One region of the Variovorax sp. 20P10.2.4 genome, then DNA from elsewhere that is predicted to be linked to it. Evidence: riboswitches for the same ligand, from Rfam matches in the RefSeq annotation. Region 1 holds a riboswitch; the other holds the start of a gene.
What was found. Region 1 has a riboswitch for cobalamin ahead of AC27VN_RS20755 (TonB-dependent receptor domain-containing protein). Riboswitches for the same ligand answer to the same signal wherever they lie in the genome.

Region 1 (5,148 bases):
GCGGTGGCCCCCCGAGAGCGTCACGCCCTCGTAGCGCGCCCGCGCGGTGCTGCCGTAGCAGCCGAAGGACGAGGCGCAGCCCTTGGCGGTCGAATCGAACACGATCAGGTTGCGCACCTGGTTGCGGTAGACCACGATGCCCGCATTGGTCGGGCCGTCGGTGTACTTGAGGCCGAGCTCGACGTTGCGGCTCGATTCGGGCTGCAGGTCGGGCTTGCCGTATTCGCTGAAGCGCTGGTAGAGCGTGGGCGCGCGGAAGGCGGTGCCGGCCGAGGCGGTCACGCGCAGCTTCGGCGTGATCGCGAAGCCGTAGGCGGCGCTGCCGGTGGTCTTGCCGCCGAACTCGCTGTCGTCGTCGTGGCGCACGTTGAGCTGCAGCGAATGCGGGCCCTGCACGAAGCCGTAGCCGAGCGAGACGGCATCCTGCGAACGCTTGCGCGCCAGGCCCTTGTCGGTGCTGCTGGTGGGCGCGTTCTCGAGCCGGTCCTCGCGGCGCTCGAGCGCGGCCGTCACCAGGTGCGGACCGAAGCGCAGCTCGTTCTGGAACAGGTAGCCGCGCAGCCGGGTCTCGGTGCGGTAGTACGAGGGCATGGTGCTGTAGACCGACTGCGAATCGGTCACCTGCAGCCGGGTGCTATAGACCTCGTTCCATTGCGCCGACCAGGTCAGGCCGCCGGTGCGCAGCCGGTTGCGGCTCTGGTCGTCGAGGTAGTAGGCCGGCGGCTTGCTGCCGGACTTGGCGGCGTCGTAGCGCGCCTGCGTGTCGCTCGACAGCGCGGTGGCCTCGAGCCGCTGGCCGGGCGCGATCTGCCAGCCCAGGCGCACATTGCCCGAGGTGGTGTTGTAGCCGTCGCGGTCGGGGCTGGTGAAGCCGTCCTTGGGCAAGGTGCGCTTCTCGAGCGGCTGGATGTTGAAGCCGCGGCTCTCCTCGTGCGCCACGCCGAACGAATAGTCGAAGGCATTGGCCTTGCCGCTGATCGCGGCCTCGGTGCGCGAAAGGCCATGGCTGCCGAAGCCCACGCCGATCGAGGGCGACACGCCCTCCTCGCCACGCTTGGTGAACAGCTGGATCACGCCGCCGATGGCGTCGGAGCCGTAGACCGCGGCGGCCGGGCCGCGCAGCACCTCGATGCGGTCGATCTGCGCCAGCGGGATGCTTTCCCAGGCCGCGCCGCCGGTGGCCTGCGAGTCCACGCGCACGCCGTCGATGTAGACGGCGGTGAAGCGCGTCTCGGCGCCGCGGATGTAGACGCTGGTCGAGTTGCCCACGCCGCCGTTGCGCACGATCTGGATGCCGGCCTGACGCGCGAGCACGTCGGCCACGCCGGTGGATCCGCTGCGCTCGATGGTCTCGCGGTCGATCACCGAGACATCGGCCACCAGGTCCGACAGCGGCTGCGCGGTGCGGTTGGCCGTGACCACCGTTTCGCCGAGCGCGCCGGGCTGGGCCTGCGCCGAAGCGGCCAGCGGCAGTTGGGCCAGCAGCAGGCCGCCGAAGGCCGGCACCAAGGCCAGCGGCAGGCCGGCCAGGCGCGCGCGCAAGGAGGACGCAGAAACGCGAGCGCGCGAACGGCGCGAGAAGGAAACGCAGGAAATCATGGAGTGAGCGAACGAACGTCTATGCCCCTTGCCGGCCTCCCCGCCGGCGCCCGGGGCGCCATTGGTCCGTGCCTGCATCGCCTCGGCGAAGAGCATGCGCGAACCGCCTTGTTGGCCGGTATCCGGGCTGGCAGACCGGCCCTCGCCGCCTTCCCAGGCGCCTGTTTCAGGGCACCCAGTGGCTCGTGTGGAGAGGGTGGCGCCTTGCGGCGCCGTCTGCTTGACCGTTGCGGGGGCAGCGCAGGCGGCTTCGGTGCCGGCGCGCGGCCGGTCCCTTCACTCCTGCTTCCCGTTGAACCGCGGCGCGTGAACCACGCCGCAGGCACCAACGGGCGAGATTCTAGGCGCTGCGCCGCGCGCTTTAAGTCGAAAGTTGCGTGCGCCCGACGTTCGCCGCGTCTCGCGCACTAACATCGACGGGCTATGGGACGTCATCACCACCACCCCGCATGACCCTGCGCTCCTCGCTGCTGCTGCGCCTGCGCTCCGCCCTGCAGCGCCTGTTCGGCGTCTCGGGCTGGCAGTCGATGCTGCTGTGGTCCATCGTCGCCGGCCTGCTCGGCACGCTCGCGACCGAAGGCTTTCGCGCCGCGCTGCGCGGCTTCGAGCACCTGGTGCTCGGCCCCGGCGACAGCCTGGTCGCGATGGCGCGCGCGCTGCCGTGGTGGGCGCGCATCGCCTTCCCCGCCGCGGGCGGCCTCGTGGCCGGCGGCCTGCTCGTGCTCGCGAAGCGCGTCGCGGTGCGCAGCGCTACCTCCGACTACATGGAAGCGATCGTGCTCGGCGACGGCCGCATCCCGGTCACGCAGACGCTGGTGCGCAGCGCCTCCTCGCTCGTGAGCATCGGCACCGGCGGCTCGATCGGCCGCGAGGGCTCGATGGTGCAGCTCGCCGCATTGGCCGCCTCGCTGCTGGGCCGGGTGTTCCGCTTCCCGGTCGAGCGGCTGCGCCTGCTGGTGGCCTGCGGCGCGGCGGCCGGCCTCACGGCCGCGTACAACGCGCCGATCGCGGGCGCCTTCTTCGTCGCCGAGATCGTGCTCGGCTCGATCGTGATGGAGAGCGTGGGCCCGATCCTGATCGCGGCGGTGGTCGCCAACATCGTGATGCGCGCCCTGCCCGGCTACCAGCCGCCCTACCAGATGCCGGTGTTCCCCGAGCTGCATGGCGCGGAGATTCCGCTGTTCGCGCTGCTCGGCGTGCTGCTGGGCTTCGCGGCCGCGGGCTTCCTGCGCGCGCTGCAGGGCAGCCGGGCGCTGTTCGCGCGGCTGCCGTTCGCACTGCCGTGGCGGCTCGCGCTCGGCGGGCTCGCGATGGGGCTGGTGTCGGTGCCCTGGCCCGAGGTCTGGGGCAATGGCTACAGCGTGGTCAACGCGGTGCTGCACACGCCCTGGACCTGGACCCTGATCGCGATGGTGCTCGCGGCCAAGCTGGTCGCCACGCTGGCCACGGCCGGCTCGGGCGCGGTGGGCGGCGTGTTCACGCCCGCGCTGTTCTTCGGCTGCATGGTGGGCGCGCTGTTCGGCCATGCCGCGCAGGCGCTGTGGCCGCATGCGGTGTCGGCTCCCTATGCCTATGCGGTGGTCGGCATGGGCGCCTTTCTCGCGGGGGCCACGCAGGCGCCGCTGATGGCGATCCTCATGATCTTCGAGATGACGCTCAACTACCAGGTGATGCTGCCGCTGATGCTGGCCGGCGTGATCGCCTATTTCGTCGCGCGCTCGGCCAACGCGGGCTCGATGTACGAGATCACGCTGCGCCGCCGCGAGCAGCAGGACGAGCAGCTGCGGCTGCGCTCGCTGCACATCCGCGACCTGGTGCAGCCGGCGCAGACGGTGGTCGGCCCCGAGGCCGATCGCGAGGCGATGAGCCGGCTGTTCCTGCAGCACCCGGTGAAGTACCTCTACGTGGTCGATGCGCAGCAGCGCTACCTCGGCGTGGTGCCCCTCTCCGCGCTCGGCACGGCCGCGGCCGAGGTGCGCGCGGCGGACCTGCTGTCGCAGGCCATCGCGCCGATCACCGCCGACACCAGCCTGGGCGAGGCGCTGCAGCGCTTCCTCGAGCACCTGGGCGAGCGGCTGCCGGTGATCGAGAGCACGGCGAACCCGGTGCTGCTGGGCATGGCGGCCAAGAGCGCGTTGCTCGCCACCTACGTGCGGCTCAGCGAAGTTTGATGGCGCGGCGCGCAGGCCGCAGAATGCCGTGCCAGGCGCGGCGGGTGCCCCGGAGGACCGCCGCTTTCACGGGAAACTACAATCGCGCACCATGCCCGCCTCCAGCCCCATCGACCAGATCGCCGAGCGCGTGGAACGCCTGCTCTTGCGTCACGAAGAGGTGCAGCGCACGAACGCGCTGCTGCAGGAACAGGTCGATGCGCTGACGCGCGAGCGCGATGCGCTCAAGTCGCGGCTCGCGGCGGCGCGCACGCGGCTCGATGCGCTGCTCGAGCAGCTGCCGGCCGTACCTCCCTCCGAAGATTCCCCCGCATGAAGCAGATCGAAGTTCAGATCATGGGCCAGAGCTATCTGCTCGGCTGTCCCGATGGCGGCGAAGCGCAGTTGCGCGACGCGGTCGAACGCGTGGATGCGGCCATGTGCAAGATCCGCGACGCGGGCAAGGTCAAGGCGCGCGATCGCATCGCGGTGCTCGCCTCGCTGAACCTGGCCTTCGATCTCGCGGCGCAGGAAGCCACGGCGAAGGCCGCGCCGCCCGCCGAACCGACCACGGCCCCGGCCGCGGCACCCGCCGACGACGGCGCGGTCGATCCGAAGGCCACGCAACTGATCCACAAGCTCGACCAGGCACTGGCCGGCGACGGTCATCTGCTCTGAGCTGATCCGAGCATCAGCGCGCTTTTTTTCTCTCATTCGCAGAGATCGGCACGCACTGCAAGAACTTCGATGCAAACCTGCCCGCGCTGCAGGGATTCCACCAAAAAAACCGGGAGCCGCCCCAGCGCGAAGGCGTAAAATCGTTCCTGTCTGCGGTGCGCGTTGGGCTTTATATGTCCTTGTTCCAATGCTCTACGGAGCCGGGCTTGGTATATCGCTCGACGGGTGTGATCATCTCGCGTCAGATGAACCCGAAGTCTTGCTGCCCTCGCCCACCTGAACCCCGGTTCAGGATGCGAGTCTGGCGCCCATTCGCAGACACCTATTCCTCTTCGTTGCGCTGAGTGCGCATCGAACATCGGCGATCCCCGGCATGGCGGGATCGCCCCAAGAATCCACGCTGTATCCGCATCGATACATCCGATCCTGGCTCCTGCGCGACCGTGCGCGCCGGGCCGCAGCTACGTTTCAGATAGCATTGCGGCCCACCCCCCTCCCTTTTTCCCTCGAACCGAGGCCCGTTGCCATCGTTGCACGGCGCCCTTGCCTTACCCGAAAGTCCGTGGCGTGAACGTGACCAGCCTGCTCGACCCCCTCCTGATCGCCGAACTGGTCGCCCTCGGCCTCGGCACCGGTTTTCTCGCGGGCCTGCTCGGCATCGGCGGCGGCATGGTGATGGTGCCGTTCATCACGATCATCATGGGCCACCGCGGCGTGCCGG
Region 2 (5,148 bases), on a different contig from region 1:
CGGCGCACTCCAGCGCGAAGGTCGGCACCTCCGCCTGGCGGCTCAGCCACACGCCGCCGCCCATTTCCTTGAAGCCGCGCGTCAGCCCGCGCCGATACACCTGCGCACGGTGGCGGAACAGCCGCGGGTCGCTGAGGTCCTCGTCGACCACGTCCTGCTCGAAATCCTCCTGCGTCACGGCCTCGAGGTAGAGCGCGCCCGCGCTGAGCGACCCCAGGTTGCGCAGCGCGGTCTTGAGGTCGGAGGGTTCGAGGTAGGCCAGCACGCCCTGGCAGATCACGAGGTCGAAGCGCTCCCTGGCACGGTAGTCGACCACCGAGCCCCGTTCCCAGCCGTAGCGCTCGCACAGGTATTCGCTGAACTCCACGCCGTGGTAGCTGGCCTTCGGAAAATGCAACGCGATGGCATCGCGCCAGTGGCCGATGCCGCAGCCCATGTCGAGCACGCGCCGCACGGGCACGCGCAGGTACTTGAGGTACGAACAGACGAAGGCCGCGAGGCGCTCGGCGTGCTGCGGGTCGACCACCTTCGTTTTCTTGTCGAAGTAGTAGCGCCGGTAGTAGGCCTCGTCGAAGGTCGCCGCGTCGGCAGATTGCATGCAGGTTGTCTTTCAGGGAGTGCGGGCATCGGAGGGAGGCCCGGCGCCATTTTCGCCCGGGAAGGCCCGTTTGGCGCCGCCGCGCCGTCAGGCAAAATGCCATGTCGGCCCTCCATCCGCCCACGCACCGAGCGTGGCCCTCGTCTCCCTCAACACGCAAAGCGCCTCCCGCCACTTGGAACGGCCGCCCCAACCCACGACCACGCAGCCCGTCACGCTGGCCAACTGCGACAGCGAGCCCATCCACATCCCGGGCCTGGTGCAGCACCATGGCGCACTGTTCGCGTTCGACGCCTCCACCCTCACGCTGACGCGCGTCAGCGCCAATGCCCGCGCGCTGCTCGGCGACACGGCGCCCGCCCTGGGCGAACGGCTGTCGAGCAGCCATTTCATGGGCGACGCGCTGGTGCACGAGGCGCTGCACGAGGCCAACGGCGTCGCGGTCGATACCGGCGAGGGCTCGCCGATCAACCTCGAGGTGACGCTCGGCGAGCGCCGCTTCGACCTGATCCTGCACCGCGTCGGCTACGAGCTGGTGGCCGAGTTCGAAGCCCGCGACGCCACGGCGGACGCGGTGTCGGACTTCGCGCTCAAGGCGCACCGCGCGATGGACCGGCTCAAGCGCCAGGGCTCGATCGACGGCCTGCTCAATCTCTCGGTGGAGGCCGTGCGGCAACTCACGGGCTTCGACCGCGTGATGGCCTACCGCTTCCGCCACGACGACAGCGGCGAGGTGGTGGCCGAGCGCCGCCACGAGGCGCTCGAGCCCTTCGTGGGCCGCCGCTATCCGGCCAGCGACATCCCGGCGCAGGCGCGCCGGCTCTACGTGATCAACACCCTGCGCCTGATCGCGGACGTGCAGTCGGCGCCGGTCGGGCTCGACGTGGCCGATCCGCAGCTGCCGCCGCTGGACATGAGCCACTGCACGCTGCGCAGCGTGTCGCCGATCCACATCGAGTACCTGCGCAACATGGGCGTGGGCGCGTCGATGAGCATCTCGATCGTCATCAACGGCCAGCTCTGGGGCATGCTGGCCTGCCACCATCGCAGCGCCCACCAGGTGCCCTACGCCATCCGCATGGCCTGCGACGTGCTCGCGCAGGTGCTGGCCTCGAACGTGCAGAGCCTGCTGGCGCGCGAACAGGCGGGCCGGGCCTCGAACGCGGCGCAGCTGCGCGGCTCGCTGATCGAGGCCGTGCTGCATGCCGAGGACACCTTCAGCGCGCTGATCGGCCTGGCGCGCCCGCTGGCCGATGCCTTCGACGCGCAGACGGCGGTCATCGCCGAGCAGTCGCGGCTGCACGTGGAAGGCGACATGCCGCGCGAGGCCGCGGCGGCGCTGATCCAGTGGCTCAGCGCCTCGACGAACGGCGACCAGATCGTGGCGCTGCACGAGCGCGAGCAACTGCCCGAGAACCTGCGTTCGCTGAGCGGCGTGTGGTGCGGCTTTCTCGCGCTGCGCTTCGACGCGATCGACAACGGCTGGCTGGTGCTCGCGCGCAAGGAACAGGTCGAGACCATCAGCTGGGGCGGCAAGCCCGAGAAGCATTACGTGAGCGGCCCGCTCGGGCCGCGGCTCACGCCGCGCGGCTCCTTCGACGTCTGGAAGCAGACGGTGCGCGACACCAGCGTGCCCTGGGGCGCCAACGACCTCGACTTCGCGCGCCAGCTGCGCGACGAGCTGATCCGCGCCAGCGCGGCGCGGCTGGCCGACACCTACAAGGCCCGCACCGAGCTGCTGGCCGTGCTCGGCCACGACCTGCGCGACCCGCTGCAGTCGATCACGATGGCGGCCAAGCTGCTCGAGCGCAGCCTGCCCGACGGCAGCAACGCCGGCGCGCGGCTGGGCCAGCGCATCCAGACCTCGAGCAGCCGCATGGCGCGGCTGATCGGCCAGGTGCTCGATGCCTCGCGCCTGCAAAGCGGCATGGGCCTGCAGATGGTGCCGGTGCAGATCGACCTGGCGCGGCTGCTGGAGGACGCGGTCGACGAGTCGCGCACCGCCTACCCCGGTTCGCAGCTCGAGCTCGAGGCACCCAAGACGCTGCCCGTGCTGGCCGACCCCGACCGCATGGCGCAGCTGGTCGGCAACCTGGTGAGCAATGCGCGCCATCACGGCCTGCCCGGCGAGGCGGTGCGCATCCGGCTCGAGCAGGTCGACGCGCACGTGGTGTTCAGCGTGGCCAACCGCGCGCCGCCGATCGACGCCGCGCTGGTGCCCGACCTGTTCAGCGCCTTCAAGCAGCGCAGCGTGCCCAACGAGCGCAACAAGGGCGGACTGGGCCTGGGGCTGCACATCGCGCAGGCCATCGTGCGCTCGCACCGCGGCAGCATCGGCTATGCACACGACGACGGCTACGTGGTGTTCACGGTGCGGCTGCCACACACGCCCACGCCCTGAGCTTTTCGCGCCGGGCGGTGCGAGACCCGCTCCTATAATCCGCCCCGCCGGCCGATGCAAACGAAAGCATCACCCAAGCCGGCGTGCGCGAAGGTGCGCCGGTCCCTCGACCGGCGTTAAACGGGAAGCAGGTGACGAGCCCCTTTGGGCCCCATTCCTGCGCTGCCCCCGCAACGGTCGGCGGATTCGCGGTCCTCACAGTCGATGCCTTCGCGGGCACCGGCGGCCACTGTGCCTCGGCATGGGAAGGCGAGGATCGCGGCAACGAAGCATCGCTCGATGCCTCGCTGCGCTCCGCAAGCCCGGATACCGGCCTTCGCCTCGTTCGGTCGCTGCGGGAGTGCAGGCAAGCCGGGCCGGTCACGCGTGGGCGCGGACCCGGTCGCTTGCAGCATCCATCGGCGCCCGGTTTGTTCTCATGGCCCGCGGGAGCGCGGGCCCGAAGGAAGCCCCACGTGCGTAACATCTCCAGGCGCGGTCGCGTCAGACCCCACCAAGCCCTCATCGGATCCGGCGTCATGCTGCTCGCCTCGGTCGCTTCGGCCCAGGACGCCGAGGGCGCCGGCTCGCTGCCGCCCACCACCGTCAGCGACCGCAAGACCATCTCCACCGCCACGCGCCAGGAAGCCGACACGCTGCGGCTGCCCTTCGCGACCTATTCGGTCGAACGCGCGCAGCTCGACGCGGTGGGCGCCGTCACGCTCGAGGACACGCTGCGCAGCGTGCCGGGCCTGCAGTACGGCACGCAGGGCAACTACTACTCGCGCTTCGAGACCCGCGGCCTGCGCGACACGCAGGACGTGCTGGTGCTGATGGACGGCGTGCCGCTGCGCCTGCTGCAGGGCAATGCCGACATCACGCTGATCGCGCCCGACCTGGTGGACCGGCTCGAGTTCATCAAGGGCCCGGCCTCGGCGCTCTATGGCAAGAACGCGATCGGCGGCGTGGCGCAGTTCTTCATGAAGCCCGAGCGCGCGGGCGGCAGCCTCACGGCCACCATCGGCAGCTACGGCCGCCTCGACGGCAGCCTGCGCTACCGCTGGGACTTCGAGCGCGGCAACCTCTACATCGGCGTGGCCAACAGCGACTACAACGGCTTCCAGCGCGATGCCGGCCGCGCGCAGTCGGCCGTGCTGGTCGGCGGCGACTTCGCCGTCACGCGCAACTGGACCACCGGCTTCCAGCTCTACGACACGCGCGTGCGCGGCGACCGCGGCTCGATCGTGCCGCTGGTCAACGGCAAGCCGATCTTCGGCATCACCTCGCGCGACAACTACGGCATTCCCGACTCCTACGTCACGGGTGACTACCAGTCGTTCTCGTGGAAGAACCGCTTCGAGCTCGGCGCCGGCTGGTCGATCAACCACCTGAGCAGCTTCGCGCGCTACAACCGATTCTTCGCCGGCGGCATCACCATCGTTCCGCCGCCCGCGGCCGTGAGCAAGGGCTATTCCGAGAGCTACACCGCCGACCGCGGCGTCTACCACGAGCTCGCGGCCACGCACCTGATGGCGGGCAAGGGCTGGAGCAACGAGTTCCAGGCCGGCTTCAATCTCGAGCGCGGCTGGCAGGGCCTCGACTCGCCGAGCTTCAGCAACGCGCCCACCTACCGCGGGCCGTTCTACGACATCCCCGTGAGCAACGTGCGCAACGATCCGCGCGGCGTGCGCGGCAGCATCACCTCCTCGCGCTTCGACCAGGAGGTGCGCAGCGTCTACCTGCAGGACCGCTTCGAGTACGGCCCGGTCGGCTTCACGCTGGGCGTGCGCCACGACCGCTTCGAGCAGACGCTCGGCCGCACGGGCACGCAGGTGATCTCGGCGCAGGAAGGCAGCCACACCAGCCCGCGCGCCGGCGTGGACTGGCTGTTCCTGCAGGGCGATGCCTCCTCGCACGCCGTGTTCGCGAACTGGAGCGAAGGCTTCCGGCCGCAGGCCGTGGCGCTCAACACGCGCGGCGGCGTGGTGGTGCCCGACATCCTGCGGCCCGAGATCACGCGCAGCAAGGAAGTGGGCCTGAAAGGCCGCGCGGCGGACGACCGCTGGAGCTACCAGCTCAGCCTGTTCGAGGCCGAGAAGATCGACGGCCAGCGCTCCTACCGCAACGGCCCCGACTCCTTCGTCTTCAGCAACGCGACCTCGCGCACCAA

Region 2: another riboswitch for cobalamin. It lies ahead of AC27VN_RS10350 (TonB-dependent receptor); the one in region 1 lies ahead of AC27VN_RS20755 (TonB-dependent receptor domain-containing protein).

What each region holds. Positions count from the first base shown of each region.
Region 1 covers NZ_JBZAYE010000227.1:375-5,522, forward strand. Annotated here, with positions in the region: gene AC27VN_RS20755 (TonB-dependent receptor domain-containing protein) at 1-1,599, opposite strand, end outside; cobalamin riboswitch at 1,696-1,943, opposite strand; gene AC27VN_RS20760 (ClcB-like voltage-gated chloride channel protein) at 2,049-3,770, shown strand; gene AC27VN_RS20765 (hypothetical protein) at 3,862-4,086, shown strand; gene AC27VN_RS20770 (cell division protein ZapA) at 4,083-4,427, shown strand; gene AC27VN_RS20775 (sulfite exporter TauE/SafE family protein) at 5,001-5,148, shown strand, end outside.
Region 2 covers NZ_JBZAYE010000075.1:13,687-18,834, forward strand. Annotated here, with positions in the region: gene AC27VN_RS10340 (class I SAM-dependent methyltransferase) at 1-598, opposite strand, end outside; gene AC27VN_RS10345 (ATP-binding protein) at 774-2,999, shown strand; cobalamin riboswitch at 3,074-3,330, shown strand; gene AC27VN_RS10350 (TonB-dependent receptor) at 3,518-5,148, shown strand, end outside.